Linked DNA regions of Saccharothrix violaceirubra. The protein of the gene in region 1 binds, or shares a complex with, the protein of each later gene. Links are inferred from orthologs where the notes say so. Each region holds a gene or a part of one and is shown on either strand. Other genes may lie near its edges.

Region 1 (14,435 bases):
GCCACTGCGAGGCGGCGAACGCGACCGTGCCGCACAGCACCACGCCGCCGCTCGCCAGCGCGACCAGCTTCGGCACGGACATGCCGCCGCCGCGCTCCTCCTCGCCGGCGCGACCTTCGCGGCGCAACAGCTCGGTCACGTGCAGTTCGCGGCCGGACAGTCCACGGCCGGGCAGTTCTCGGCCGGGCAGTTCTCGGCCGGGCAGTTCTCGGCCGGGCAGGTCGGTGCGGGGGGAGGCGATCCTGACGGTGCCGGGCTCGTCGTCCTCGATCCGCGGGATCGGCTGCGTCTCGGCCTCGCGCCGGGCGATGAGGTCCGCGACCGACAGGCGGTCCGTCGACCCGTCCAGCCGACGGCGTTTGTCGTCGTTCGACACCGCAACTCACCCTTCCCGGAGCGAGCCTCGCGCTCACTGACCGGGAACATGGATACCGAATCGTGACCGAATCCGTAACCCCTTTGGCGGAAGTTTCCTTATCAAACGTCGATAAATGGAACTTTCCGTGACTGCAATCGATCCCAGGGGTTACGGACGGTCAGCTTCGCTGGGCGGAGATGACCTCGGTGCCGACGATCCGGGGCGTCGTCGTGTCGGTCAGCCAGAACAACTGCTCGACCCTGATCCAGTCCCCGGATCGGCCCTGCATCGACACCGCCGCGTGCACGGCGCCGTCGGGCCGCAGCGAGGTCGACTCGATGGTGATCGCCTTGATCCCCTCCCACGCCGCGACGAACTCGCCGGGCGAGGTGCCGACCAGGTCGGGCGACAGCAGTCGGGCCGCGGCGGCGGGCTTGGCGGGCAGCAGCTCGTAGAACCGGCGCACGATGTCCACCTGCGGTTTCGATCCGGCGGTCGCCTCGGGCGGCGGGACGACGACGGCCGCCTCGTCGATCCGGAAGTCCGCGAACGGCGCCACGCTCAGGGACGCGGGAGTGCCGCCGAGTTCGGCCCACAGCTTGTCCGGTCGCAGCGCGGGCGCACCGCTGATCGCGACCGGCGACCGCGTCGCCGGGTTCGTCGGACCGGGCTCGCGCCGATGCGCCAGGAAGGTGGCGGCGGCCACCGCGGCGACCAGGACGAACGCGCCCGTGGCGAACCCGGCGGTCCGCGCGGTGCGGTTCGTGGGACGCGAGTGCGGCTCGACGTCCGCCTCGACGGCGGCCGGTCGTCGGACCGGCGCGCGCAGTGACGTGGGCTGCCTGCGGATCAGTTCCGCCACCGAGACCGAGCCGGTACGGCCGTGCCGTCGGCCACCCCGAGTCGTGCGCTGCACGGGCGACTCCTTCGTGCCTGTGTCGTCAGCGAGAAGAGGTACCGTGCGCGGACGCCACAGGGCCAGACCTGTACCGGAGTTCACTCGTTCGTGGCGGCAGGCGGCACGGAAGCATCCCTCGATCGGCGGAAAAACCCGACGAATGCGGGTCACGCTCAGGCGCTGCCCGTGGGCCGTTCGGAGTCGATGAGCGGGTCATCGGTGGAGGTGAAGACCAGCTCGCGCTTTTCCGTGCTGGTGGTCCCGTCCTTGCGGGTCACCTGGAGGGTGGAGACCGTGACGCCCTTGACCGGGTCGACCTCGATCTCGGTGACCTCGATCTGGGAGACGTCCGCGAGCTGCCCGTCGAACAGCGGCTCGGCGACCGACCGGAACACGTCCGAGGTCAGCCCGAGGGCGGTGTCGCGGTCGGTGGCGAGGTCCTCGTAGAAGCGCTCGGTCCGGTGCACGATCGCCGCACCGCCGACCGCCTGCGGGTCCGCGCCGGGCAGTGCGAGCACCTGGGGCGCCGCGGCCTCGACGGGTGCGGACCGCGTCGGTCCGGTCGTCGGCGCCCACCCGGTGCCCGTGACCTCGACCGGTGCGGGCACGGCGAGCACCTGCGGCGCCTGCGGGTCGACGGCCGCCGTCTCCGTCGCCGGACCGGTCAGCACGGGGACGCCGACGGGGTAGCGCGGCGTCGGCATGCCGATCCGTTCGGTGGGCCCGCCGGCCCCGACCAGCTTGGCCGCGACGACCGTCAACCCGATCAGCACGCCCGCCGACGAGAGCACCGCGAACCAGGCGGCCTGCTTCCACGTGCGCGGCGGCGTCACGGACGCGGGCACCAGCCCGATGTTGAAGCACCGCAGCCCGCCGGGTTCGTCGTCGTCGAGCGAGTCGGAGATCCGGGGCAGGGGGGTGGTCTCCTCGGCCGGGTCGGTCACGGGCGCCAGGGGCGTGGTGTCCTCGAAGGGGTCGGGCGGCGGAGGTCCGTCCGGCGACGAGGAGTCGACCCGCCGCCCGCCCGGTCCACGACCCGCGGGACCGACCTTGCCCGTCCGGGGCTTGCGCCGCCCGGACCCGCCCACCGGCTCGCGCCTTTCCCGGTCGGGCTGCCGGCGGTCGGGGTGCTCCCGGTCCTGGACGACCCGCTCGGAAGCGCCCGGCGCGGGGCGTTCGGCCGGAGTCGCACCGGTCCTGTCACGAGAGGACGGGGCGACCCGCTCGGACGACCTCGACCCGGTCCGCGCGCGTTTCCCGGACGGGGTCTGCCCGGCCTGCGTGTGCGTGCTCGCCGCGGCCCGGTCGGGAGGGGACCCCGCTCCGGACGATGTCGGGTCCGTGCGGCGGGCTCCGGTCCGGGTGCCTGTCCGGGGCGAGCGGAGGTCGACCTGCGTGGTCGGCCTGGCCTGGCCGGGCGAAGTCGGGCCGGACCTGCCCCGTGCGGGTGTCCCGGCCGCGGCGGGTCCGACCTGTGTGGGCGCGGTCGTTCCGGCCGGGTCGGGGGGAGGAGGTCCGACTTTCCGGGACGACGTGCGTCCGGTCCCGGCCACCTCGATCGGGGCGGGTGGGGCCTGGTCGGGCGAGGCCGCTCCGACCCGCCCGGGTCGGGCGTTCCGCGCGGAAGGGGCCGGTACCGGGCCGTGTCCGGGGACCGGGTGCGTGTGCTCGCCAGGACCCGGCTCACGGGGTGGCGGTGGGGTCGTGCGGCGATCGCCCGGCCCGGGCTCCCGTCGCGGCGGTGCGACGGGGGGCGGGCGGTAGGGGTCGCGTTGGGCGGGGATGGCCTCGGGTGTGCGCACCCGGCCCGTGTCCGGGTGTGCGGTGTCGCCGCCGGCGGGCGGTGTCACGTTGTGGCGGCGGTGTCGTCCTGACCGTTCCGGTTCCCCGATGACCATGGTTGCGCGGACCCCTCTGCTTCCCGGACGCCCAGCCTAGGTGGCCGCGGCACCCGAATCCGCCCAGGTCAGCCCGGTGACACGAGGTGACACTCGGAAGAGTGAAGTTCAGCCGCCGCTGTTCAGGCGCTTGCGGGCGCTCTGTAGCGAGTTCACGGCCGCGAGGCCGCCGCCTCCCGCGATCAGGGCGCCGATCACGTCCCCGGAGATGCCGGTGCCGGTGGTGAGCAGCCAACCGAAGAGCGCCACGGCGGTCGTCACGCCCGCGACCGTGTACCTGCTGCGCACGTACTGCGCGATGGGCGCACCCGCCGCCGACTTCTTCTTCGCGGCCGAGCCCAGCATGGCCAGGTAGCCGTCGTGCGCGAGCGTCGCCAGCACGCCGATGATTGCGATGAGACCCATGACAAGGCCGACAACTGCTTCCATGACCTCAGTGTGCCCGGCGGCGAAGTCGCTGGACCATCCGTGATCGCCCTGATATGCCCCTGGCGTGGAAATGTTCTGGCACGACGCCTGTCTCGAGCACGACACCGGCACCGGCCTGTGGGAGCTGCCCGGCGAGTGGGACTGGCTCGACGTGCCCGAACCGCACCCGGAGAACGCCGCCCGGCTGCGCACCTTCCGCCACGCCCTGCGCATCGGCCCGATCGCGCCGCACCTCGCGTGGCGCACCGGACGCCTGGCCACGCCCGACGAGTTGGCCCGCGTGCACACCCCCGCCTACCTCGAAGAACTCCGCGAAGCCTGCCACCGGGGCGAACGCGTCGCGCTGGAGACCAACACCGTGGTCGGCCCCGGCTCCTGGGCGGCGATCCTGGCCGCGGCGGGCACGGCCCTGAGCGCGTACGAGTCGTCGGCCCGCCTGGCGTACGCCCTGGTCCGCCCGCCCGGCCACCACGCCCAGCCCGGCCTGCCCGACGGGTACTGCATGGTCAACAACGCCGCCCTGGTCGCGGAGACGGCCCGGCGCGACGGCCGCCGCGTGGCCGTCCTCGACTGGGACGTGCACCACGGCAACGGCACCCAGGAGATCTTCCGGGACACCCCGGAGGTGCTCACCGTCTCCGTCCACATGCGGCACGGCCCGTGGGGCGCCAACCACCGGCAGACCGGCGCCCCGGCCGAGAGCGGCCCGCACAACGTCAACGTCGAGCTGTCCCTGGGCGCCGGCGACCGGGCCTACGAGCGGGCGTTCGACGAGATCGCACTCCCGGCCGTCGCGGAGTTCGGCGCCGACCTGCTGGTCTGCGCCTCGGGGTTCGACGGCTCGGCGTTCGATCCCAACGGCCGGCACAACCTGAGCGGTGCCGGGTACCGCGCGATCGGCCGGCGGGTCGCGTCGCTCGACCTGCCGACCGTCCTCACGCAGGAGGGCGGCTATCTACGCGGTTACGCCGCCCTCTGCCTGCACTCGCTGATCGAGGGCCTGCTCGGGCTCGACCTGCTGGCCGACCCGTTGGCCTACGTACCCGACGACGACGGGCGGACGGAAGCGGACCTCGACCTCGTCCGCGCCGCCCTGAAGCCGTACTGGTCCTTCGCCTAGCGACCCATCGGGCCGCGGCCCATCTTGAGCAGGGCCATCGCCAGCTCACGGCCTTCCGGGCCCAGTTCCCGGTAGCGGTTGAGCACGTCGATCTCGCGGTTGTGCACGATCCGGGTGCCGCCGGCGGCCATGCGCGCGGCGCCGATCAGCCTGGACACCTCGACGCGGCGCTTGACCAGCCGCAACAGCTCGGCGTCGAGGTGGTCGATCTCGGTGCGCAGGTCGTCGATGTCCGGGGCGGTGTCGGTGCTGTTCATGAGGTGTGGCCTCTCTCGGTTCGAGTCCGCCTGCCCCCAGCGCACGAAGCCCCGGGGTCCGAGGACTCCGGGGCTTCGTGGTGGCTTGGCGCGCTAGCGGTCCACGGGAGCCGGAGTCCGGATCCCGTAAAAAAACTCGAAGTTGGCCGCGAGCACCCCGACATCATGCCACAGCTCCCGGAACTGTCGGTGCCACCCGGTAACGTGGACCGACGATGAGCGCCTTGTTCGATCTGCCTTCGAGTCCCCCCGCCTCCCGGTCCGCGCGGCTGCTCGACGACCTCAACCCGGCCCAGCGCCGGGCGGTGGAGCACGCCGGTGCGCCGCTGCTCGTCGTCGCGGGCGCGGGCTCGGGCAAGACGCGCGTGCTCACCCGCCGCATCGCCCATCTCCTCGCCGAACGGGACGTGCACCCCGGCGAGATCATGGCGATCACGTTCACCAACAAGGCCGCCGCCGAGATGAAGGAGCGCGTGGCCGACCTGGTCGGCGCGCGCGCCCGCGCGATGTGGGTGTCGACCTTCCACTCGATGTGCGTGCGCGTCATGCGTCGCGAGGCCAAGACGTTGGGCATGTCGTCCAACTTCTCCATCTACGACTCGGACGACACCCGCCGCCTGATCACGCTGGTGGCCCGCGACCTCGATCTCGACCCCAAGCGCTACCCGGCGCGCACGCTCGCGATCCACATCTCGAACCTCAAGAACGAACTCGTCGACTTCGAGACCGCCGCCGACCGGGCGGCCAACGACCTCGAACGCCGCGTGGCCGAGGTGTACGCGAGCTACCAGCGGCGGCTCACCGAGTCGAACTCGCTGGACTTCGACGACCTGATCATGCGCACGGTCGAGTTGCTCCAGAACCACCCGGACGTGGCCGAGCACTACCACCGCCGCTTCCGGCACGTGCTCGTCGACGAGTACCAGGACACCAACCACGCGCAGTACACGCTGGTCCGCGAGCTGGTCGGCACCGGCGTGGACGGCGTGCCGCCCGCCGAGCTGTGCGTGGTGGGCGACGCGGACCAGTCGATTTACGCGTTCCGCGGCGCCACGATCCGCAACATCGAGGAGTTCGAGCGCGACTACCCGCAGGCGACCACGATCCTGCTGGAGCAGAACTACCGCTCGACGCAGAACATCCTGACCGCGGCCAACGCGGTGATCTCGCGCAACCCCGGCCGCCGGGACAAGCGGCTGTGGAGCGACCTGGGCGAGGGCGAGAAGATCGTCGGCTACGTCGCCGACAACGAGCACGACGAGGCCGCGTTCGTGGCCAACGAGATCGACCGGCTGGTCGACTCGGGCGACGCGACCAACGGCGAGATCGCGGTCTTCTACCGCACGAACAACCAGTCGCGCGTGTTCGAGGAGATCTTCATCCGGCTCGGCCTGCCGTACCGGGTGGTCGGCGGCGTCCGGTTCTACGAGCGGCGCGAGGTGCGCGACGCGCTGGCGTACCTGCGCACGCTGGCCAACCCCGAGGACACGGTGTCGTTGCGCCGCATCCTCAACGTGCCCAAGCGCGGCATCGGCGACCGCGCCGAGGCGTGCGTGTCGACGTACGCCGAGCGTGAGCGGATCAGCTTCGCGAGCGCGCTGCGCGCCGCCGTGGAGGGGCGGGTGCCGCTGCTCAACCCCCGGTCGCAGCGGGCGATCGCCGGGTTCGTGGAGCTGCTGGACGAGCTGGGCGCGCTGGTCGAACGCGGCGACGACGTGGCCGACGTGCTGGAGGCCGTGCTCGACCGGACCGCGTACCGCGCGGAGTTGGAGGCGAGCGAGGACCCGCAGGACCACACCCGCGTGGAGAACCTGAACGAGCTGGTCACCGTGGCCCGCGAGTTCGGCGACCTGGGCGCGGCGACCGAGGACGGCCCGGCCGAGGGCACCTTGGCCGCGTTCCTGGAGCGCGTGGCGCTGGTGGCCGACGCCGACTCGGTACCGGACGCGGAGTCCGACGGTGTGGTCACGTTGATGACCCTGCACACGGCCAAGGGCCTGGAGTACCCGGTGGTGTTCTCGACCGGGTGGGAGGACGGCGTCTTCCCGCACCTGCGGGCGTTGGGCGACCCGACCGAGCTGGCCGAGGAGCGCCGGCTGGCGTACGTGGGCATCACGCGGGCGCAGCAGCGGCTGTACCTCTCCCGTGCGCTCGTGCGGTCGGCGTGGGGGCAGCCCGCGGCCAACCCGGGGTCGCGGTTCCTGGACGAGATCCCGGCCGAGTTGCTGGACTGGCGTCGGGTGGAACCGCGCCGGACCGCGCCGTCCGCGCCCACGTCGTGGGGTCGCCGGTCGGAGTCGCCGCGGCCGGCGCCGTCGAACGCCAACTGGAAGGACACACCCGCCCTGAGCCTGGAGGTGGGCGACCGGGTGAGCCACGACAAGTACGGGCTCGGCCGCGTGGTCGCGGTGGACGGCTCGGGGCCGCGGGCCACCGCGACGATCGACTTCGGTGGCGCGGGCACGGTCCGGTTGATGCTGATCGGCGGCGTGCCGCTGGTGAAGCTCTAGGCGGCACCGGTCGACGGCGCGTCGGGCTCGGTGATCGGTTCGGACCGGGGTTTCGCGGGTGGCGGGCCCGGTGTTCAGCGCGGCCCGGCGGTCCGTCGTCCGGTGCCTCCGGTCGCCACGAGCACGGCGGCGGCCACGGCCGCCCCGATCGACAGGAGCACGGCCAGGCGGTAGCCGTCGAGCCGGGTCGTGCCGAACGCGCTCACGGCCGTCACGCCCGCCACGCCCAGCGCCGCGCCGAACTGGAACGCGGTGTTGAGCAGACCGCCCGCCAGGCCCTGCTCGGCGTCGGGCACGCCGTCGGTCGCGGCGATGGTCAGCGGGCCGTAGGCGAGCGCGAACGCGATGCCGACGAGGACGGCCGAGGGCAGCACGTCCCAGTACGTCCAGTCGGTGTCGGCACGCAGCACCAGCGCGTAGGCCAGGGTGCCGCTCGCCAGGCCCGCGACCGTGACCCGGGTGAGGCCGAACCGGCGGACGAGCCGGGGCGTCAGGGTGGGCGCGAGGACGGCGTCGATGCCCATGATCAGCAGGGCCAGGCCGGTCTGCCACGGGGTCCAGCCCAGTTCGTCCTGGAGGAACAGCACCAGGATGAACTGGAAGCCGAAGAACGACGCCGCGTAGAGCAGGGCGGCGATGTCGACCGACGCCTTGGCGCGCAGCGTGGCGAACCGGACGAGGGGGTCGGGCACGCGGCGTTCCACGACGGCGAACACGCCGAGCAGGACGAGTCCGCCGAGCACGGCCGTGAGGCTCGGGCCTTCCGCGACGCCGTAGACCAGCAGGACCATCGCGGCGGTCACGATCACCGCGCCGACCACGTCGAACCGGCCCGGGGTGCGCCGCTCGGCGCGGGGCAGGGCCTTGATCGCGACGACGAGGATCAGCGCGGCCAGGACGACGGGCGCGAAGAACACCCACCGCCAGCCGAAGCCGGTCAGCAGGCCGCCGACGACCATGCCGAGCGAGAAGCCCGCCGCGCCGGTCGCGCCGTAGACGATCAGGGCCCGGTCGCGGCGCGGTCCGGTGAACGTGGTCGTGATGATCGACAGGCCGGTCGGGGTGAGGAACGCGGCGCTCAGACCCGTGACGAAGCGGGCGACGACGAGCACCACGCCGTCCTGCGCGAACCCGCCGAGCCCGGAGAAGACGACGAACACCGCGAGCCAGAACAGGAAGACGCGGCGTCGGCCGAACCGGTCGGCGGCACGGCCGCCGAGGAGCATGAAGCCGCCGTATCCGAGCACGTAGGCGCTGACGACCCACTGGAGGGCCGTGGGCGCCAGGTCGAGGTCTTCGCGGATGGCGGGCAGCGCGACGGCCGTCATGGAGATGTCGACGCCCTCCAGGAAGATCGCGCCGCACAGGACGAGCAGCAGGCGCCAGTCGCGTCCCGAGAGCCGGTCGACCGCGGGGGTCGTCATGGGTCCTCCTCATTAGAATGCATGTGCATGCATCCTGCGCGGCTCCGAGTGATCCGTGAAGAGGGCATGGATCACAGCCGGGTCGGGAATCGCGCGGACGCCGCCGCGGTTGCCACGGACAGGGGGTCCGATCTTCGCGGATCGGGGCGCAACCCGGGGGTGGGGTGCGCGTCTTTAGGGATGTTCCAAGCGGGGGGAACCGGACGTTCGGGGACGGACGGGCCGCTTGGGGCAGGCCGGTGTCGGGGGCCGGTCTTGCCACAGGGGGGCGAGGGATCGCCGGGGGATTGATCCACAGGGGGAAGGCCGGACCACCCGCTTCCGGGTGGTCCGGCCTTTTCGTGTGCCGTCGGCGCGTTCAGCCGCCGAAACTGTCGTACCCCTGGTGTTACATCGACCCGTCGTGATCGACGGTCGGGGGAGGTGCGATGTCAGACGCTGACGCCGTTCTCGTTGAGCCAGGTCAGCGGGTTGATCTTCTTGCCGCCCGGGTTCCAGACCTCGAAGTGCAGGTGCGGGCCGGTGGAGAAGCCGCGGTTGCCCATGCGGGCGATCTGCTCGCCGGCCTTGACGCGCTGGCCCTGCTGCACCGAGTAGTCGTTCACGTGGCCGTAGACGGTGATCGTGCCGTCGGCGTGCTGCACGCGGACCCAGAGGCCGAAGCCGCTCGCGGGACCGGCCTCGATGACGACGCCGTCGGCCGCGGAGTAGATGGGGGTGCCGATCGGGCCGGCGAGGTCGATGCCGTAGTGCATCTCGCCCCAGCGACCGCCGTAGCCGGAGGTGAACTCGGCGTTCGCCGGGCGCGCGTACTTGGGGCGCTTGGCCTCGGCGTCGGCCGCCTCGCGGTCGGCGGTGATCTTCTGGCTCTTGGTGAGCTTCTGCGCCTCGGCCTGCGCGTCGACGGTCTTGGCGACCGGGACGATCTGCGGGGCGGAGGGCGCCGTGCCACCGACACCGAACGCGGCGGCGCCGTCGGGCGCGCTGTTCGCGAGGGGGGTGACCTCGTCGCCCGAGGAGGACGAACCCAGGGCGTGGAGCGTCTGACCGGCGCCGGCCGCCGCGAAGGCGCCGACGGCGACGGCCGCGACCACGATCCGGCCGCGCAGCGCCGAGGGCGGCGGCGGCAGCCGGTGCGAACTCACTGTTCGCGTCGCGGCACGGTCCACCGCTTCGTCGAGCACGGTGGAACTCGGATGGCCGCCGGGGGAGCGGTGTTGAGACAAAGCCTGGCCTTCCGTCTTCGGGGAGTCCGGGGAGGAACACCGGGCGGGGGATCCCGGTGAGCCAGTCGGGGTACTGACTCGGTGTCCTCGTTGTGACCGGACCGTGACAACGGACCGGGGGACAGTAACGGCGCGGGACCCTTAAGGGCAATCCCCGGGAAAGACGTCCAGTCGATCGCGCTCGGTCGACAGGTTTGACCCCAATGCAGTTACGCGAAGTAATCTTTTGACCGCGAGACCCAGCACGTGCAGGCACTATGGGGTGTAGGACACATACCCTCCAATGGGTGACGGCGATCACTGTGCACGACGGTGGTGCAAACCTGTCGAGAGCAAAACGTGACCTGAATCACGTATCTCGGGCGCAACGACCTGGAATCACCCACCCAGTGGGTAACCCGACCGGCCCAACGGCCGGTCACTAGGGGTGTTCCGCGCCCGCGGGGCCCGACGACAACCCGCGAAACGGGACGGCCCGCCTCCGCCGGACATCCCAGGGGTGCCGCGGTCCTGTCGCGTGCGGTCTTCCGGTCCGCATTCTCTTCTTTGTCCGTAATGTCGGGCCTCTGGAGTCCCTGTCCGATGCCGCTCGCCCGTACCTGCTTGTCCGTCCGGTGGCGAGCGACCGCTCGGGTCCCGGCGGGCGAACGGTCGCCGTGCACCGGTGCACCCGTGCCGCCCTGCTAGCGTCGGTTCGGTGATCGGCACGGACGACGCCAGCACGGCCCTCGACGTGGACCGCGCGGGCGGCACGAGAACCCTGGTCGCCGCCGTACTGGCGGTCGTCGGCGCCGCTCTCACGGCCCTCGGCGGCATGCTCGGCGTGATCGACTCCCCGCCCGCGTTCGCCTCCTGGTGGCTGCTCCTCCTCACGGCCCTGCCGACGGTGGCCGTCGTCGCCCGGTTCCGGGGCGACGACCTCGCCGGTGCGCTGGCCGTCCTGGCCGCGGTCGAGGTCGGTCGGACCCTGGTCGACCTCCAGTTCCTCGTCGACCCGACCATGACCGCCCGGCCCGAGTTGGCCCGCCTCTCCGCCCTGTCCCCGCCGCCGGTCACGGCCGGGTTCTGGGTGGTGGTCGCCGGGCACGCCTGCGTGATCGCCGCCGGGCTGCTCGTGCTCGGCGCGGTGACGACCGAACCCCGCGAGGAGCGGACGCGGTTCGCGCCGCCCGCTTTGGCGGGTGCGGTGGCGGCCGTGGGGCTCGCGATGACGCCGTTCGGTTCCGACGACGCCTTCGTCCCGGTGCGCGCCGCGTTGGACGCGCCCGGTGTCGTCCTCGCGGGCGGGCTGCTGCTCGTGGTGCTGGTGCCGGTCATCGGTGTGGTCGCCGCGTCGTCGGCCCGGCCCGAGGGGCCGTTCGCCGGGTTGGCCGCCGCGCTGGTCGCGCTCGCCCTGCCGCCGCTGGTGTCCGGGTTCGTCGTCGACGGCCTCCATGTCGGCTTCGCTCCTTTCCTTCTTCTTGTCGCCGCCGCGGTGTTCCTCCTGCCGCAACGCCCGGCCGTCGAGCGCGACCTCGCGTTGCCCGGACCCCGTCGGCTGCACGTGGCCGCGGCCGTGCTGGGGCTGCTCGCCGCCGCGGGCGCGGTCGTCGGCGCGCTGACCGACCAGCTCGTCCTGCCCGCCGGGCTGCCGGCCCCGGTCGACTTCGCGTCCCGCCCGCTGTGGCCGGCGGCGGTCCTGGTGGCGACGGGCGCGCTCGTGCTGCTCGGCAACGCCGCCGCGCGTCCCGCGCTGATCGTGTCGCTGGCGGCGGTGCCGTTGGCCGCCGTGCCCGCGCTCGACGCCGTCGCGTCGGCCACCCGGGTGGCGTCGGTCCAGGCCGGTGCGGGCGCGGTGTTCGCGGCCCTGTCGGTCGTGGTGGCCGCCGCCGCGGCGGTGGTCGGCGCGGTGGCCGGTGCGGTCGAGCGCGAGGAGGCCGACGCGTCCGTGCCGCCCGCGCCGTTGCCGTTGCTCGGCCTGGTGCTGATCGGCCTGCTGCTCACGGCCGGCGCGCTGGTCCTGCCGGTCATCGAGGCACCCGGTCTCACGCCGATCGGCGCGTTGTCGGGGCGGATCGGTTCCTGGGGGCTCCTGGCGGCCTTCGTCGCCGTGGCCGCGGCCGGGCTGGTCGCGCTCAAGGCCCGTCCGGCGCGGGCTTCCGCGTTGCTCCTCGGTGCCGCCGGGGTGCTCGTCGTCCGGGTCCTGGAGTACCCGCTCACGTCCGGCCGTGCCGAGTCCGCCGCTCCCGGCCCCGGCTTCTGGCTCGCCCTGGCCGCCGCTGCCGCCTTCCTCGCGTCGTCCGCCGCCACCCGCCGCCGCTGACCCGCTCTTTCGGGTGGTTCCCCGCGCGAGTCCTCCACTCGGACACCGTGAGTCGCACGCCCGGTCGACGAGTCGCGTCCTGAGGTACCGCGAGGCGTGCTCGGCACACCCGGAGGAACCCGGAACCCACACCGGGCTGACACCGCGCGGACACCCGCGAACAAGGCCGCGGACAGGAGCGGGACTCGCGTCCGAGGGCGTCGATCACGGGTCGTGATCGACCTCACCACGTTTGAGACCCACCTCACGGGTATGGCGTGCGTTCGTCTCCGGGCAGGTCGATAGTGTCTTCCCGAGCCGCGTCGCGCCGGTCCGCCCGAGGCCGCACCGGCGTTCCAGGTGATGCCTGGTACGTGCGCGCACCAGGCCCCCGCCTGGAGCGCCGGAGCATTCCGAAGGTCCGCGCGCGAGGACGCGGCGTCCGACACCGACGTCGCAGGAGACCCGAGTGGACCTGTACGAGTACCAGGCGAAGGACCTCTTCGCCGCCCACGACGTCCCGGTACTGCCGGGCGACGTGGCGAGCACCCCCGCCGAGGCCAAGGCCATCGCCGAGCGCTTCGGGCAGACCGTCGTCGTCAAGGCCCAGGTCAAGACCGGTGGCCGCGGCAAGGCGGGTGGCGTCAAGCTCGCCACGACGCCGGACGAGACGCAGGAGAAGGCCGAGGCCATCCTCGGGCTGGACATCAAGGGCCACATCGTGCACCGCGTGCTCGTGACGCCCGCGTCCGACATCGCGGAGGAGTACTACTTCTCCTTCCTCCTCGACCGCGCCAACCGCACCTTCCTGGCCATGGCCAGCGTCGAGGGCGGCATGGACATCGAAGAGGTCGCCGCGACCAAGCCCGAGGCCCTGGCCAAGGTGCCCGTCGACGCGATCAAGGGTGTCGACCGCGCGAAGGCCGACGAGATCGTCGCCGCCGCGAAGTTCCCGGCCGAGGTCGCCGACCAGGTCGCCGACGTCATCGTGCAGCTCTGGGACACGTTCGTGTCCGAGGACGCCACGCTGGTCGAGGTCAACCCGCTCGTCCGCGACCCCGAGGGCAAGATCGTCGCGCTCGACGGCAAGGTCACGCTCGACACCAACGCCGACTTCCGCCACCCCGCCCACGCGGAGCTGGTCGACAAGCAGGCCGAGGACCCCTTGGAGGCGAAGGCCAAGGAGAAGGGCCTCAACTACGTCAAGCTCGAGGGCCAGGTCGGCATCATCGGCAACGGCGCCGGGCTGGTCATGTCCACGCTCGACGTCGTCGCCTACGCGGGCGAGAAGCACAAGGGCGTCAAGCCGGCGAACTTCCTCGACATCGGCGGCGGCGCGTCGGCCGAGGTCATGGCCAACGGCCTGGACATCATCCTGGGCGACCCGGACGTCCGCTCGGTGTTCGTGAACGTCTTCGGCGGCATCACCGCGTGCGACGCCGTGGCCAACGGCATCGTGCAGGCGCTGCAGATCCTGGGCGACAGCGCGACCAAGCCGCTGGTCGTCCGCCTCGACGGCAACAACGTCGAGGAAGGCCGGCGCATCCTGGCCGACGCGAACCACCCGCTCGTGACCGTGGTGGACACTATGGACAACGCGGCCGACAAGGCCGCCGAGCTCGCGGCTGCGGGGGTCTGACGATGGCGATCTTCATCACCAAGGACAGCAAGGTCATCGTCCAGGGCATCACCGGCGCCGAGGGCACCAAGCACACCAAGCGGATGCTGGCGTCGGGCACGAACATCGTCGGTGGCGTGAACCCGCGCAAGGCCGGGCAGAAGGTCGACTTCGACGGCCACGTGCTGCCCGTGTTCGGCACGGTCAAGGAGGCCATCGAAGCCACCGGCGCCGACGTGACCGTGATCTTCGTGCCGCCGGCGTTCGCCAAGGCGGCCGTGATCGAGGCGATCGACTCCGGCATCGGCCTCGCGGTCGTGATCACCGAGGGCATCCCGGTGCACGACACCGCCGCGTTCTGGGCGCACGCCGTCGCGACCGGCAACAAGACCCGGATCATCGGCCCGAACTGCCCC
Region 2 (14,297 bases), 1.3 Mb from region 1 along the record:
CAGGCGCGCGGCGGACATCCGCTCGTGCACCTGGTGCCGCAGCACCCCCGCGACCCGGCTGCCGTCGGGCAGGGCGGCGGTGACCACGTCGCCGTCCGGCGGGTCGGACACCGGCGGCACCAGCGGGTCGAGCGTGGACAACCTCGTGCCCTGTGCCGCCACCAGCGCGTCCACCAGCCCCCGACCGACGGTCATGGACCGCAGGCTACGGCGTGCGCGTGCGGAAGATCGCCGTGCCCGGGAACAGCTTCCCGCGCAGCGGACTCCACTGTCCCCAGTTGCGCTCGTGCCCCGCCGGCCACTCCGGCTCGACCACGTCCTCGACCAGGAAACCCGCGCCGACCAACGCGCGGACGTAGTCGCCCAGCGTCCGGTGATGCTCCACATAGGTCGCCCGACCGGTGCCGTCGACCTCCACGTAAGGCGTGCGGTCGAAGTAGGAGTGCGTGACGGTGAGTCCGGCCGGCCCCGGATCGTCGGGGAAGATCCACCGCATCGGGTGGTTCACCGCGAACACCCACGGCGCGTCCGGCCGCAACACCCGGCGCACCTCGCGGAACACCTCGGCCACGTCCGCCACGAACGGCACCGCGCCGAACGCCGAGCACGCCGCGTCGAACGACCCGGCCGCGAACGGGAGCTGGTCGGCGCTGGCCTGTACCAGCGGCACGTCGATCCCGGTCGCCGCGCCCGCCGCGCGGGCGTGCCGCAGCATCCCGGCGGAGATGTCCAGGCCCACCGGCTCCGCACCCTCGCGCCGCAGCCACCGCGCGCACGGCGCCGACCCGCATCCGATCTCCAGCACCCGCAGCCCGGTCACGTCGCCCAGCAGCCGGGCGTCCTCCTCGCGCACGCCCTCGGGGCACCAGACGAAGTCCGCCGCGCCCAGGAAATCGCCGTGCTCGGCGTGGTAGTCGTCCGCGTCGGCGTCCCACCAGACCCGGTTGGCGACGCGCGACTCGGCGGCGTCCACCCCGCGCCGGGCCACCCCGGTCGTGCCGAGGGTCAGTTCCGCGCTCGCGTGCTGCTGGGACACACTGCTCCATTCCAGGGACCGGTTTGCCCGGCGGTCGAAGGACCACGTACGATAACGCCCGCGTAGTGGGTTCGCGCTGCCCGTGATCGGTGAACATTTCGAACGTCGGTCCGAAGCGGCGGTGCCCGCGCGTCGCGCACCACCGAACCCGCAGGCCAGACAACCCCAATCCGTACCGGAGCCACCTACCTGATGTCCACCGACACCACCACTGTCCCGGCTGCCACCGCGCCGAAGCAGCAGATCGCGATCAACGATATCGGGACGGAGGAGGACTTCCTCGCCGCCATCGACAAGACCATCAAGTACTTCAACGATGGCGATATCGTCGAGGGCACCATCGTCAAGGTCGACCGGGACGAGGTCCTGCTCGACATCGGCTACAAGACCGAGGGCGTCATCCCCTCGCGCGAGTTGTCGATCAAGCACGACGTCGACCCCAACGAGGTCGTCAAGGTCGGTGACGAGGTCGAGGCCCTCGTCCTCCAGAAGGAGGACAAGGAAGGTCGCCTGATCCTCTCCAAGAAGCGCGCCCAGTACGAGCGCGCGTGGGGCACCATCGAGGCCCTCAAGGAGAAGGACGAGCCGGTCAAGGGCACCGTCATCGAGGTCGTCAAGGGTGGTCTCATCCTGGACATCGGTCTGCGCGGCTTCCTCCCCGCCTCGCTCGTGGAGATGCGCCGCGTGCGCGACCTCCAGCCGTACGTCGGCCGCGAACTCGAGGCCAAGATCATCGAGCTGGACAAGAACCGCAACAACGTGGTCCTGTCCCGTCGCGCCTGGCTGGAGCAGACCCAGTCCGAGGTGCGCAGCGAGTTCCTCAACCAGCTCCAGAAGGGCCAGGTCCGCAAGGGCGTCGTGTCCTCGATCGTCAACTTCGGTGCCTTCGTGGACCTGGGTGGCGTCGACGGCCTGGTGCACGTCTCCGAGCTGTCCTGGAAGCACATCGACCACCCCTCCGAGGTCGTCGAGGTCGGCCAGGAGGTCACGGTCGAGGTCCTCGACGTCGACATGGAGCGCGAGCGTGTGTCGCTGTCGCTCAAGGCGACGCAGGAAGACCCGTGGCGCCAGTTCGCCCGCACCCACGCGATCGGCCAGATCGTGCCGGGCAAGGTCACCAAGCTGGTTCCGTTCGGTGCGTTCGTCCGCGTGGACGAGGGCATCGAGGGCCTGGTCCACATCTCCGAGCTGGCCGAGCGCCACGTCGAGATCCCGGAGCAGGTCGTGCAGGTCGGCGACGACGTCATGGTCAAGGTCATCGACATCGACCTGGACCGGCGCCGGATCTCGCTGTCGCTCAAGCAGGCCAACGAGGGCTTCACGGTCGACTCCGAGTTCGACCCGACCCAGTACGGCATGGCCGCCGAGTACGACGACCAGGGGAACTACATCTACCCCGAGGGCTTCGACCCGGAGACCCAGGAGTGGCAGGAAGGCTTCGACAAGCAGCGCGAGGAGTGGGAGCGGCAGTACGCCGAGGCCCACACGCGCTACGAGGCCCACATCAAGCAGATCGCCAAGGCCGCCGCGGCCGAGGAAGAGGCGGCGGGGGAGACCAACTACTCCTCCGGCGGCGACGCCCCGGCAGCCGCGTCGTCCACCGGCGGTGCCCCGGCGCAGGCCGGCGGCACGCTGGCCAGTGACGAGCAGCTCGCGGCGCTCCGCGAGAAGCTGTCGGGCGGCGCCTGACCACAGGCATGATCACGGCCCCGCACCGTTACGGTGCGGGGCCGTCGTCTTGCGCTATCTTGGGGAACCTATGGGCAGGCGGATGCTGGTGCCGGCGGTGTTGTCGGTGGTGCTGGGCACGGCCTGCGCCACGACCGCGCCGAGCGTGCCCAAGACCCCGCAGATCCCCACGATCCTGCCGCCCACCACGGTCGTGCGGACCCCGGCCATGGTCGACCGCGCACCGCCGGACGAGTGCGAGCTGATCGTCCCGGTCGAGGTGCTCAACCAGAAGCTGGGCCGCGAGATCGGCGGCGAGACGCGCGGCATCGTCGGCGTCCCCGAGCCCACACTGGGCCGCACGGCCAAAATGGACTGCTACTACGGCGTCGGCGAGCGGCAGCCGTTGGCCGCCGCGCCGGTGGTCGTCGGCCTCGCGACCTACGCCGACGACGCCACCGCCAAGGACCGTGTGACCGACAGCGTCGACGCCGAACGCCGCGAGGGCGCCACCGTCGGCGAGACCGACGTCGGCAAGCTCAAGGCCGCGGTCGTGACCACGTCGACCGAACGCCTCCTGCTCGGCTCGCTGGGCAAGACCACGTTCGTGGTGCGGATCAAGACCGGCTTCCTGCCCGACGACCAGAGCACGCCGTTCCTCGCCGCCGTCGCGCAGCAGGCCATGACCCCGGTCGAGGACGCCTGACCGCCAGGGCAGACTGAGGGCCATGTTGCGAGTCGGTCTTACCGGGGGAATCGGGTCGGGCAAGTCGACGGTGGCCGGGCGGCTCGCCGAGCACGGCGCGGTGGTGGTCGACGCCGACAAGCTCGCCCGCGAGGTCGTCGAACCGGGCACGGACGGGTTGCGGGAGATCGTCTCGGCGTTCGGCGCCGCTGTGCTCGACGGTCGTGGTGCGCTGGATCGGGCCGCGCTCGCGGCGATCGTGTTCAGCGAGGACTCGGCCCGGAACACGCTCAACGGGATCGTGCACCCCAAGGTCCAGGCGCGCACGGCCGAGTTGGTCGACGCCGCGCCCGTCGACGCGATCGTGTTGCACGACGTGCCGCTGCTGGTCGAGAACGGGTACGCGCCCGCCTACCACCTGGTGGTGATCGTGGACGCGGACGTCGAGCAGCGGGTGACCCGGCTGGTCGCCCGCGGGCTGCCCGAGCGGGACGCGCGGAACCGGATCGCCGCGCAGGCCGACGAGACCGCGCGCCGGGCCGTGGCCGACGTGTGGCTGGACAACTCGGGGACGCCGGACCTGGTGCTCGCGGCCGTGGACGAGCTGTGGGCCGACCGGCTCGTGCCCTACGAGGCGAACGTGCGGCACGGGCGGGCCGCGTCGGGGCCGCCGAAGGTGGTCGAGTACGACGGGACGTGGCCCGCGCAGGCGGCGCGGATCGCGGCGCGGATCTCGTTCGCGGCCGGCGGGCGGCACGTCGAGCACATCGGGTCGACGGCCGTGCCGGGGCTGGCCGCCAAGGACGTGCTCGACCTCCAGCTCGGGGTGACGTCCCTGGCCGAGGCCGACGACCTCGCGCCCGCGCTGGCGGCGGCGGGCTTCCCGGCGCTGGGACCGGGGTTCGACTCGGTGCGGTACCCGGACGACGACCCGACGGCGTGGCACAAGCGGTCGCACGCGGGCGCCGACCCGAAGCGCCGGGTGGCGCTGCACGTGCGGGTCGAGGGCGGCCCGGCGTGGACCTGGGCCCTGCGGTTCCGGGACTGGTTGCGCGGCGACGAGTCCGCCCGCACCGAGTACGCGCAGGTCAAGCGGGACCTGTCGACGGCGCACTCCGGCGACCCGGACGGCGTGGCCTACCGTTCGGCCAAGGAACCCTGGCTCGCCGCGGCCACCGCCCGCGCCGACGCCTTCCACGCCCGCCGACCCCGCGAGTCCTCCACTCAGGCACCCTGAACCACGCGTTCGGGCACCTTCGTCCGGGTGACGCCTACACGGCCGGCCAGGTGTCGTAGATGCCCCGGTGGACCAGCCACGAGCCGATGTCGTGCCGGTGCAGGCTCAGGTCCTCCAGGGTGCGGTGCACGGTCCGCAGCGCCTGGTCGGCGTCCTCGGGACCGAGGACGCGCCCGGCCACCGCCGCCGCGAACTCCTCGGCGCAGACGATGCGCGGCGTGGTGCGACCCGGCACGGCCAGGCCCAGCAGCAGGTCCGTGGTCCGCCACGTGCGGCCGTCGACCTCGACGCGCACGGCGGTGATCACGGTCGGTCCGCTGCGGGCGTGCCGAGACCGGGGGCGTTGGTGGGTCAGCCGCACGCCGACGTCCGGCAGCAGCCAGGTGATCTCGGCGTCGACCGACGGGTCCTCGGGGGTGGGGCATTCGAGCCGGAGTCCCCAGTGCTCGACCCGGCATTCGCTCAACGCGCGCGAAGCGCCCGGCGAAAAGCTGCGCACGGCATTGACGGTGTCGACCACGTCGACCAACCGCGGTGTGATGACGGCTCCCACGCGACCCGAGGGTAGCCGCAAGTATGCGGCGGGTAACCGGTCAGGTTGATTTGTTACATCACGTTCTGCGCAACGGTGACCGTCTGTCTCAACTGGAATTGCGCGGCCCTTTCACCGCCAGGTGGTGACCGTGCCGCACGCGGCGAGCCAGCGGACCGCGTCGTGGCCGTGCGCGGCGATCCCGTCGACCGCGCGGTACACGGTCTCGAACGCCCACCGCGCGCGGTCGGGGCGGACGTAGCCCGCCGTGACGGCGGTGAGCAGCTCGTCGGTGTCCAGCACCGTGACGCCCCGACCGGTGCGGACCAGCAGGTCCAGGTAGAGGTCGACGGTCTTCCACACCGAGCCGCCGGAGGTGATCTCGACGATGTCGACGTACAGGTCGTAGTCGGGTTCGTGGCCGGGATGCCAGGACTGCCGGGTCACGCGCAGGCCGTGCGCGGGCAGGAACCACGACTCGAAGTGCGCGAGCCGGGGGTGTCCCGCGACCGGGCGGGACATGTAGAGGCCGTGTCGGGTCAGGCGGAACTCCTCGACGCCCCGGAGGTGTCCCTTCGGGTCGGTGTTGCTCTTCGCGTCGAGGTCGAAGTATTCGATCTTCGGGGGGTGGATGTGAGTTCCCGTCGCGCTCGCCGTCACATCCCGAACTTTAAGCATCCGTGACCCCTGATCGCCTGATTGTGTCACCCGAAAGTGGGAGTGTCGCTTACTCTTCGGCGGTGTTCGGAATCATCAGGCCCTGTCGCAACCGGTTGGCGGACGATCTTCGGGCCTCGTGGCTCGCCCACCTGTGCGGCCTGTGCCTGGCGTTGCGTGACGACCACGGGCACCTCGCCCGGCTCGTGACCAACTACGACGGCCTGGTGATCTCCGCGTTGGTCGAGGCGCAGACCGGACCGTCGCGCCGGTCGGCCGGACCGTGCGCGTTGCGCGGCATGCAGTCGGCCGACGTCGCGGTCGGCACGGGTGCCCGGCTCGCCGCGTCCGTGTCGCTCGTGCTCGCGTCCGCCAAGGTCGGCGACCACGTGGCCGACCGCGACGGCCTGTTCGCCGCCGCGCCCGCCCGGGGCGTCGGCCGCCAGGTCGCCCGCCGCTGGGCGAAGCAGGCCCGCGCCACCGGCGTCGACCTCGGGTTCGACACGTCCGTGCTGGTCGACGCCGTGCTCCGGCAGTCGGACGTCGAGGCGGCGGCCCACCTCGGCAGCCCCGTCCTGGTGGTCACCGAGCCGACCGAGACCGCCGCGGGAGAGGCCGTCGCGGCGAGCGCGCTGCTGTCCGGACGCCCCGGCAACGCGGCGCCCCTGCGCGAGGTCGGCCGGTTGTTCGGCCGGCTCGCGCACCTGATCGACGCCGTGGAGGACCTCGACGCGGACCGCGCGTCCGGCGCCTGGAACCCCCTCCTGGCCACGGGCACGTCGCTCGACGAGGCCCGGCGGCTGTGCGACGACGCGGCGTTGGGCATCAAGCTCGCCTTGGCCGAGGCCGAGTTCGCCGACGACCGGCTGGTCCACCGGCTGCTCGTGCACGAGGTGCGCGAGTCGATCAGGCGCGCGTTCGGCGACCCCCACGGTGCCCACCGGTGCCGGACGGAGCACGACCACGCCGACGAGTGGCGGCCCGGCGGTCCGGCCGGCTACCTGCCGAACGCCCTCGGACACCTCGACGGCCCGGACCCGGTCTCGCCCGATCGGGCGGTCGGAGCGGCGGGTCACCCCGGTCCGGTCCCGTCCGGCCCGCGAGGAGCCGACGGCGTCCGTGACGGGGGAGGTCCGGTGTCGTGGGCGGGAACCGCGGACCACTCCGCACCGGTCGCGGCCGACCGTCGTGACGGGTCGGGTCGTGGGGGAGAAGCCGGCCATCCGCCCTACCAGCCGCCGCCCGGCCACCCGCACCAACCCGGCCACCCGCACCAGCATGGCCACCCGCACCAGCAGGGCCACCACCTCCCGTCCGGTCCGCCGCCGGTCGCGCCGGGGAACACCGGCGGTGGTCCGCCGCCGCGCGAGAAGCCCCGTCGCGGCACCGGCGACTCGCCCGGCAGCGGCCTGTGGTTCTGGCCCAAGCTGGTGCGCCCGCCACGCCCACGGGGTGTGGTCCCGGGCTGCCTGGCCGTCCTCTACCAGTGCGGCACCTGCCAGTACTGCTGTCGCGACCCGTACCCCGGTCCGTGGAGCGGCAAGGCGCGCGAGGCGTGGTGCACCAACTGCGACTGCTGCGACGGGAACTGCGCCAACTGCTGCGACTGCTGCGACTGCAACTGCTGACCGGCGGCGACCGGAAACTGTCGGACCCACGGCGTACCGTCGTGCCCGTGGCTTTCCCAACCGAGATCCCGGTCAAGGCGCACTCGTCCCACCGTCCCGTCGGCGACATCCCCCGCACCGACGGGCGGTTCCGCGTGGTCAGCGAGTACCAGCCGGCGGGCGACCAGCCCGCGGCGATCGCGGAGCTGGAGAAGCGCGTGCGCGCGGGGGAGCGCGACGTGGTGCTGCTGGGCGCCACCGGCACCGGCAAGTCCGCGACCACGGCGTGGCTCGTGGAGAAGGTGCAGCGGCCGACGCTGGTGATGGCGCCGAACAAGACCCTGGCGGCGCAGTTGGCGAACGAGCTGAAGGAGTTCTTCCCCGACAACGCGGTGGAGTACTTCGTCAGCTACTACGACTACTACCAGCCCGAGGCGTACATCCCGCAGACCGACACCTACATCGAGAAGGACTCCTCGATCAACGAGGACGTCGAGCGGTTGCGGCACTCGGCCACGATGAGCCTGCTGACCCGGCGCGACGTGATCGTGGTGGCGTCGGTGTCGTGCATCTACGGCCTGGGCACGCCGCAGTCCTACCTCGACCGGTCGATCCACCTCGAGGTCGGCGGCGAGATCGACCGGGACACGTTCCTGCGCGCGTTGGTCGACGTGCAGTACGCGCGCAACGACATCGCGTTCAACCGGGGCACGTTCCGCGTGCGCGGCGACACCGTGGAGATCATCCCGGCGTACGAGGAGCTGGCCGTGCGGGTCGAGTTCTTCGGCGACGAGATCGACAAGCTGTACTACCTGCACCCGTTGACCGGCGACGTGGTGCGCGAGGTCGAGGAGCTGCGGATCTTCCCGGCGACGCACTACGTGGCCGGTCCCGACCGCATGGAGAAGGCGATCCGGGGCATCGAGGCCGAACTCGCCGACCAGCTCGCGCTGATGGAGCGGCAGGGCAAGCTGCTGGAGGCGCAGCGGCTGCGCATGCGCACCGCCTACGACATCGAGATGATGCGACAGGTCGGGTTCTGCTCGGGCATCGAGAACTACTCGCGGCACATCGACGACCGGGCGGCCGGCACCGCGCCCGCCACGTTGATCGACTACTTCCCGGACGACTTCCTGCTGGTGATCGACGAGTCGCACGTGACCGTGCCGCAGATCGGCGGCATGTTCGAGGGCGACGCGTCCCGCAAGCGCAACCTGGTCGAGCACGGCTTCCGGCTGCCGTCCGCGCTGGACAACCGGCCGCTGACGTGGGAGGAGTTCGCCGACCGCATCGGGCAGACGGTGTACCTGTCCGCGACGCCGGGCCCGTACGAGATGGGCCAGGCCGGCGGTGAGTTCGTCGAGCAGGTCATCCGGCCGACGGGTCTGGTCGACCCGGAGGTCGTGGTCAAGCCGACCGAGGGCCAGATCGACGACCTCGTGCACGAGATCCGCGTGCGGGCCGAACGGGACGAGCGCGTCCTGGTCACCACGTTGACCAAGAAGATGGCCGAGGACCTCACCGACTACCTGCTGGAGCTGGGCATCCGGGTGCGGTACCTGCACTCGGAGGTGGACACGCTGCGACGGGTCGAGCTGCTGCGGCAGTTGCGGTTGGGCGAGTTCGACGTGCTGATCGGCATCAACCTGCTCCGCGAGGGCCTCGACCTGCCCGAGGTGTCGCTGGTGGCGATCCTCGACGCGGACAAGGAGGGTTTCCTGCGGTCGGCCACGAGCCTGATCCAGACGATCGGCCGTGCGGCGCGCAACGTGTCGGGCGAGGTCCACATGTACGCGGACCGGATCACCGACTCGATGCGGCACGCGATCGAGGAGACCAACCGGCGGCGGGAGAAGCAGGTCGCCTACAACACCGAGCGCGGCCTGGACCCGCAGCCGTTGCGCAAGAAGATCACCGACATCCTGGAGCAGGTGTACGCCGAGGCCGAGGACGCCATCGAGCCCGGCGGGTCGGGGCGCAACGCGTCGCGGGGCAAGAAGCCGGCCGGTGAGCCCGGCGGGCGCAGCTCGGGCGTGCTGGTCGACCGGGACACCAGCCGGATGGCGCGGTCGGAGCTGGCCGACCTGGTGCAGCAGCTCACCGACCAGATGATGAACGCGGCCCGCGAGTTGCAGTTCGAGTTGGCGGCCCGCCTGCGCGACGAGATCCAGGACCTGAAGAAGGAACTGCGCGGCATGGACGCCGCCGGGGTGAAGTGATCCCTCCGGATCGGACCGGCGGGTGGCCGGGCCACCGGTCGACCGGTCGGTCGGTGTTCGCCGGACGGTCGGTGGGCCGGGTCGTCGGTGGTCTGGACGGTCGGTGTGGGGCGGGCCCGGAGGCGGGTTCGCGTGGAGAACGGGGAACGGGCGCGTGCGGCTCGACGAAGTGATCGGTCACTGTCTGGGCAAGCCGGGCGCCGAGGAGACCTACCCCTGGGGTGAGTCGGAACTGGTCGTGAAGGTGGGTGGCAAGGCGTTCGCGTTCATCGCGCTGGAGGCCGCCACCGTCGGGGTGAAGTGCGGGGTCGACGCCGAGGCCGCCTCGCCGTGGCGGGAGCGGTTCCCGGACGCGATCACGGTCAGCGCCTACATCGGGCGCTACGGGTGGAACCGGATCGACCTGGACAAGGGCGTACCCGAGGACGAGGTGCTGGAGCTGCTCGACCTGTCCTACGACTCCGTGGTGGCGAAACTGCCGAAGTCCAAACGGCCCTGAGGGTCCGGGGTCGGCCGTGCGGCCGACCCCGGACCGGTCAGCTCGTGATGTCCTTGCGGGCGAACCCGCGCGCGGCCAGCAGCGTGAAGAACGCGCCGTAGGCCAAGGACGAGAAGACGCCCTTCGCCGGCTGGGACCAGTCGATGTCGGTCGACAGCAGGTCGGCCCAGGCCAACGAGTAGTGCGTGGGCAGGTAGTTCCGCAGGTCCTCCAACGCGGTGATCTGGTCGAGGATCTGCGACAGGATCGCCGCCAGCACCGCGCCGCCGACCGCGCCCAGCGGCGCGTCGGTCGACACGCTCAGGAACAGCGCCAGCCCCGCCACCCAGAACAGCTGGATCGCGATGTAGACCACCGACAGGGCCACGCCCGCCACGCCCTGGCCGAACGGCGCGGCCTCGCCGGTCGGCGACACCACCTCGCCGGCGCCGTACCAGACCACGCCCACGGCCAACGCGACCGTCGGCAGCAGCACCAGCGCCAGCAGGGACAGCAGGCCGGACGCCAGCGCCTTCTGCCGCAGCAGCCGGTGTCGCGGCACCGGCGCGGCGAGCAGGTACTTCAGGCTCGACCACGACGCCTCGCTGGCGATCGTGTCCCCGAAGAACAGCGCGACGATCATCGGCAGCAGGAACCCCGCGCTGACGAACAGGGTCAGCACCACGAAGTTGACGCCACCGGCCGTGGCCAGGTCGACGAAACCGCCCGCCCGCCGGTTGGGCGACGACTCGCCCAGTTCGAACGCCACCACCAGGATCACCGGCAGCAGCACCAGGAACCCCAGCAGGAGCTGGGTCCGCCGGCGGCGGAGCTGGCGGGCCAGCTCCACGCGCAACGGCAGCGTCCGCCCCGCCTTGTAGCCGACGATCGACCCGTCGGGTGCCACGGCGCCGTGCTCGTGCTCGGCGGCCTCCGCGAGGTCGGCCACCGCGTGCGGATCGGTGTGCACCCCGTTCGTGCTCATTCGCCCACCAACTCCAGGAACGCGTCTTCGAGCCGTCGGCGCGGACCGGCCTGGTCCACCTCGACGCCCGCTGCCACCAGTGCCTTCAACGCCTCGGCCCGCGGCGTGCCGTTGAGGCTCGCGTGCACCTGGTCGCCGTCCACGTGCACGTTGTGCACGCCGTCCAGGTCGCCGAGCACGGTCGCCGCCTCGGCGGGCCGGTCGACGCGGAACGTCGCCTCGCCGCCGCCCGTCGCGACCTCCTCGACCGGCCCGGCCGCGACCAGGGCGCCCTTGTGCATCACGACCACGTGGCTGCACGTCTGCTCCACCTCGGCCAGCAGGTGGGAGGAGACCAGGACCGTGCGCCCGGCCGCCGCGTAGCGCCGCAGCACCTCGCGCATCTGGTGGATCTGGGGCGGGTCGAGCCCGTTGGCGGGTTCGTCGAGCACCAGCAGGTCCGGCAGGCCGAGCATGGCCTGGGCGATCGCGAGCCGCTGCCGCATGCCCTGGCTGTACGTGCGGACGCGCCGGTCGATCGCGTCGCCCAGGCCCGCGATCTCCAACGCCTCCGCGACGTGGGCCTGTTCCGCCGGACGACCGGTCGCGGCCCAGTACAGGCGCAGGTTCGCCGCGCCCGACAGGTGCGGCAGGAAGCCCGAACCCTCGACGAACGACCCGATGCGCGACAGCACCGGCGCCCCGGGGCGCACCCGGTGGCCGAAGACGCGGATCGTGCCGTCGGTCGGCTGGATCAGGCCCATGAGCATGCGCAACGTCGTGGTCTTGCCCGCGCCGTTGGGGCCGAGCAGACCCAGGACCTGGCCGTGCTCGACCCTGAACGACAGGTCGTTCACGGCCCGCAGGCCGCCGGGGTAGGACTTGGTCAGACCTTCGATGACGAGCGGGACGCGTGCCAGTTCCGGGTCGAGGTCGGCGGTCAGCCGGCGGCGGAACCAGGCGATCACGGCCGCCGCCAGGCAGGCCAGCAGCACGACCGCGATGCCCCACAGGGCGGTCGCGGGCACCTCGCTGGTGGCGTTCACGCCGGGCACCACGGGCACCGAGAGGTCCGGCGCGGCCAACGAGATCCGGTACGCGGCGGGCTCGACGGCGTTGGCGTACGCCTGGTCGGTGGTCGAGACGACCAGTTGGAAGCGGTGGCCGCCCTCGACCGGGCGCACGATGCCGGGCAACGTCACGGTCACCTCGACCGGCGAGCCGTCGGCCGGGAGACCGCGTACCCGGATCGGCGCCACGGCCGAGCCGGGCAGCGTGCGGGACTGCTCGCCGTCGGTGTCGTAGAGCTTGGCGAACAGCACGGCCTCGGCCGGGCCGGTGGCCGCGCTGCCCTGCGGCCCGGTCACCGCCGACACCCGCAATCGCACGGTCGCCGCGCCGGTCACCAGGATCTGCGACGCCACCTCGGCGGAGGTGAACGTGGCCGCCTGGCCGGGCACGTCCAGCGACAGCCGGGACGACAGCGCGCTCGACCGCGAGACCACCGAGCCCAGGCCGGGCAGGCCGCTCACGGCCGCCGGGTTGCCGCCCGCCGGGTTCACGACCACCTGCTCGTCGCCGTCGAGCGCCACGGCCCGCCGCCCGGTGCCCGGCCGTCCTTGGAGCCCGGGGTAGTCGCCGGCGACGACCGTGCGCAGGGACTGGGCGCCGCTGCTGCGGAACGCGCCGACGACCGTGTACTCGAACCCGGTGCCGGGGTCGGTGCCCCGGCCGTCCAGGTGGTAGGCCAGCCAGTCGGCGATCCGGGCGCGCAGTTCGGGTCCGGGCGAGCCGCCGTCGTGGCCGCCGGAGTACCAGATCGTCTTGACCTTGGTGCCGTTCGCGGAGATCTGCCGGGCGTTGGCGTCGGCCTGGTCGAGCCCGAACAGCGTGTCCTGCTCGCCCTGCACCAGCAGCGTCGGCGCGGTGATCGACCCGGCGACGGTCGCGGGCGACGCGCGGCGCAGCACGTCGAGGGTCGTGCGACCGGCCTTGCCCGTGGTCGCGACCTCGGTGTACGCGGCGCACACGGTCGGTGCGAACCGGCCGCACGACCCGTTCGTCGGCGTCCGCGGCGTCGTCGGGCGCTCGGTGCCCGTCCCGGTCTGCGGGACCTCGGCGGCCTGCTGCCCGTCGTCGTCCCGACCGGGTTCGGCCGCCTCCTGACCGGGACTGGCCAGGTCGCCGCCGGTGAGCCCGGCCGCGAAGAAGATGCCCGCCCACGAGCGCTTGAACACGCCGTCGTCGGCGAACGCGCCGGGTGCCGGGGTCGTGGTGTCGACGTCCGTGGTGCTCGCCGCGTTGGGCAGCAGGGCCTGGGTCAGGTCGTTGAACGTGATCACCGGCGCGATCGTGTCGACCCGCTTGTCCACGCCCGCGAGCGACAGCGCCAGGGCGCCGCCGTAGGACCCGCCGGTCACGCCCACCTTCGGGTCGCCGGGGCCGTCGGTGCGGACCTCCTCGCGGGTGGCCAGCCAGTCCAGCAGCTTCCGCGCGTCCTGGACCTCGTGGTCGAGCGAGTTCAGCTCGATCTGCCCGGCGCTGCGGCCGAAACCGCGCGCGGACCAGGTCAGGACGACGAAGCCGGCGCGGGCGAGCTCGGTCGCCTGGGTGGTCACGCTCGCCTTGCCGCCGCCGAACCCGTGTGCCAGCAGCACGGCGGGCGCGGGGGTGCGCGTCGGCAGGTACAGGGTGGTGTCGATGCCGATGGTCCGGTCGCTGTCCGGACTCTCCGGGACGTCGATCACCGCGTCGCGGGTGCTCACCGGGACGGGGTCGTCGCCCTGGCGCGTCCAGACCACGACGGCGCCCACCAGGGCGACCACGAGGACGAGCGCGGGGAGCGACCACCTGCCGCGGAGGCGGGAGGAGAGGGCCACCTCATGACCTTAGAGTGGCGACCGCCACCGGGCCGGTTTTGCTGAGAATCGGACATCCGTGCCTCAGCTCACGTACCGGTCTCGGGTGGGTCCGGTCACCCTCGGGTGGCGCGGAGGCGGGCTCATACCCGAGACTGGTAGCCGTACATGGAGGGGAGTACTCCCTAAGCGGCGGTGCCGTCAGCACGGAACCCAACGGCGGGTTCCCGGTTCCGTCGGCCAGGTCCGATCATCGGACGGGTGGAGGAGACCTCCGGTCATTGGCATGCGCGTGTGCCAAGAACCGGAGGGTTGCTCAATGGCTGTTCCCGCGTGGTTGTGGATCGCGACGATCG

Evidence for each region.
Region 2: the proteins of pcrA (region 1) and uvrB are in contact, whole or in part, in a crystal structure (PDB 7EGT), measured with the Thermus thermophilus proteins. The link is inferred for Saccharothrix violaceirubra from one-to-one orthologs. Residues at the interface, in WP_096412145.1 of Thermus thermophilus: His654, Arg656, Phe657, Gln666, Asp668, Glu669, Lys680, Arg681, Leu682, Ser683, Lys685, Tyr686, Ala687; in WP_096411307.1 of Thermus thermophilus: Glu23, Leu25, Arg26, Asp27, Gly28, Glu29, Arg30, Phe31, Arg55, Glu326, Asp327, Phe328, Glu379, Ser382, Gln383, His398, Gly400, Arg401.

What each region holds. Positions count from the first base shown.
Region 1 is NZ_JACHJS010000001.1:327,150-341,584, forward strand. Bases 4,785-7,822 are described here. They hold pcrA (DNA helicase PcrA), read left to right. Parts: upstream 4,785-5,175; coding sequence 5,176-7,470; downstream 7,471-7,822. Other genes in these bases: F4559_RS01695 (chorismate mutase), read right to left, coding at 4,785-5,005; F4559_RS01705 (MFS transporter), read right to left, coding at 7,545-7,822. Outside these bases: F4559_RS01670 (hypothetical protein), read right to left, coding at 1-376; F4559_RS01675 (hypothetical protein), read right to left, coding at 537-1,274; F4559_RS01680 (hypothetical protein), read right to left, coding at 1,430-2,344; F4559_RS01685 (hypothetical protein), read right to left, coding at 3,263-3,583; F4559_RS01690 (arginase family protein), read left to right, coding at 3,654-4,703; more of F4559_RS01695, read right to left, coding at 4,700-4,784; more of F4559_RS01705, read right to left, coding at 7,823-8,894; F4559_RS01710 (M23 family metallopeptidase), read right to left, coding at 9,326-10,078; F4559_RS01715 (hypothetical protein), read left to right, coding at 10,818-12,422; sucC (ADP-forming succinate--CoA ligase subunit beta), read left to right, coding at 12,871-14,040; sucD (succinate--CoA ligase subunit alpha), read left to right, coding at 14,043-14,435. UniProt on the Escherichia coli protein: A helicase with DNA-dependent ATPase activity. Unwinds DNA duplexes with 3'-5' polarity. Translocates on single-stranded DNA with 3'-5' polarity. Initiates unwinding more efficiently from a nicked substrate than double-stranded DNA.
Region 2 is NZ_JACHJS010000001.1:1,642,575-1,656,871, forward strand. What follows is about bases 7,166-10,065. They hold uvrB (excinuclease ABC subunit UvrB), read left to right. Parts: upstream 7,166-7,490; coding sequence 7,491-9,641; downstream 9,642-10,065. Other genes in these bases: F4559_RS08275 (DUF5685 family protein), read left to right, coding at 7,166-7,443; F4559_RS08285 (MmcQ/YjbR family DNA-binding protein), read left to right, coding at 9,796-10,065. Also shown: F4559_RS08240 (GNAT family N-acetyltransferase), read right to left, coding at 1-195; F4559_RS08245 (class I SAM-dependent methyltransferase), read right to left, coding at 206-1,036; rpsA (30S ribosomal protein S1), read left to right, coding at 1,229-2,725; F4559_RS08255 (hypothetical protein), read left to right, coding at 2,796-3,410; coaE (dephospho-CoA kinase), read left to right, coding at 3,433-4,626; F4559_RS08265 (ribonuclease FAU-1 family protein), read right to left, coding at 4,661-5,179; F4559_RS08270 (ribonuclease FAU-1 family protein), read right to left, coding at 5,291-5,818; more of F4559_RS08275, read left to right, coding at 5,899-7,165; more of F4559_RS08285, read left to right, coding at 10,066-10,140; F4559_RS08290 (ABC transporter permease), read right to left, coding at 10,178-11,104; F4559_RS08295 (alpha/beta fold hydrolase), read right to left, coding at 11,101-13,962; F4559_RS08300 (TerC family protein), read left to right, coding at 14,261-14,297. UniProt on the Escherichia coli protein: The UvrABC repair system catalyzes the recognition and processing of DNA lesions. A damage recognition complex composed of 2 UvrA and 2 UvrB subunits scans DNA for abnormalities.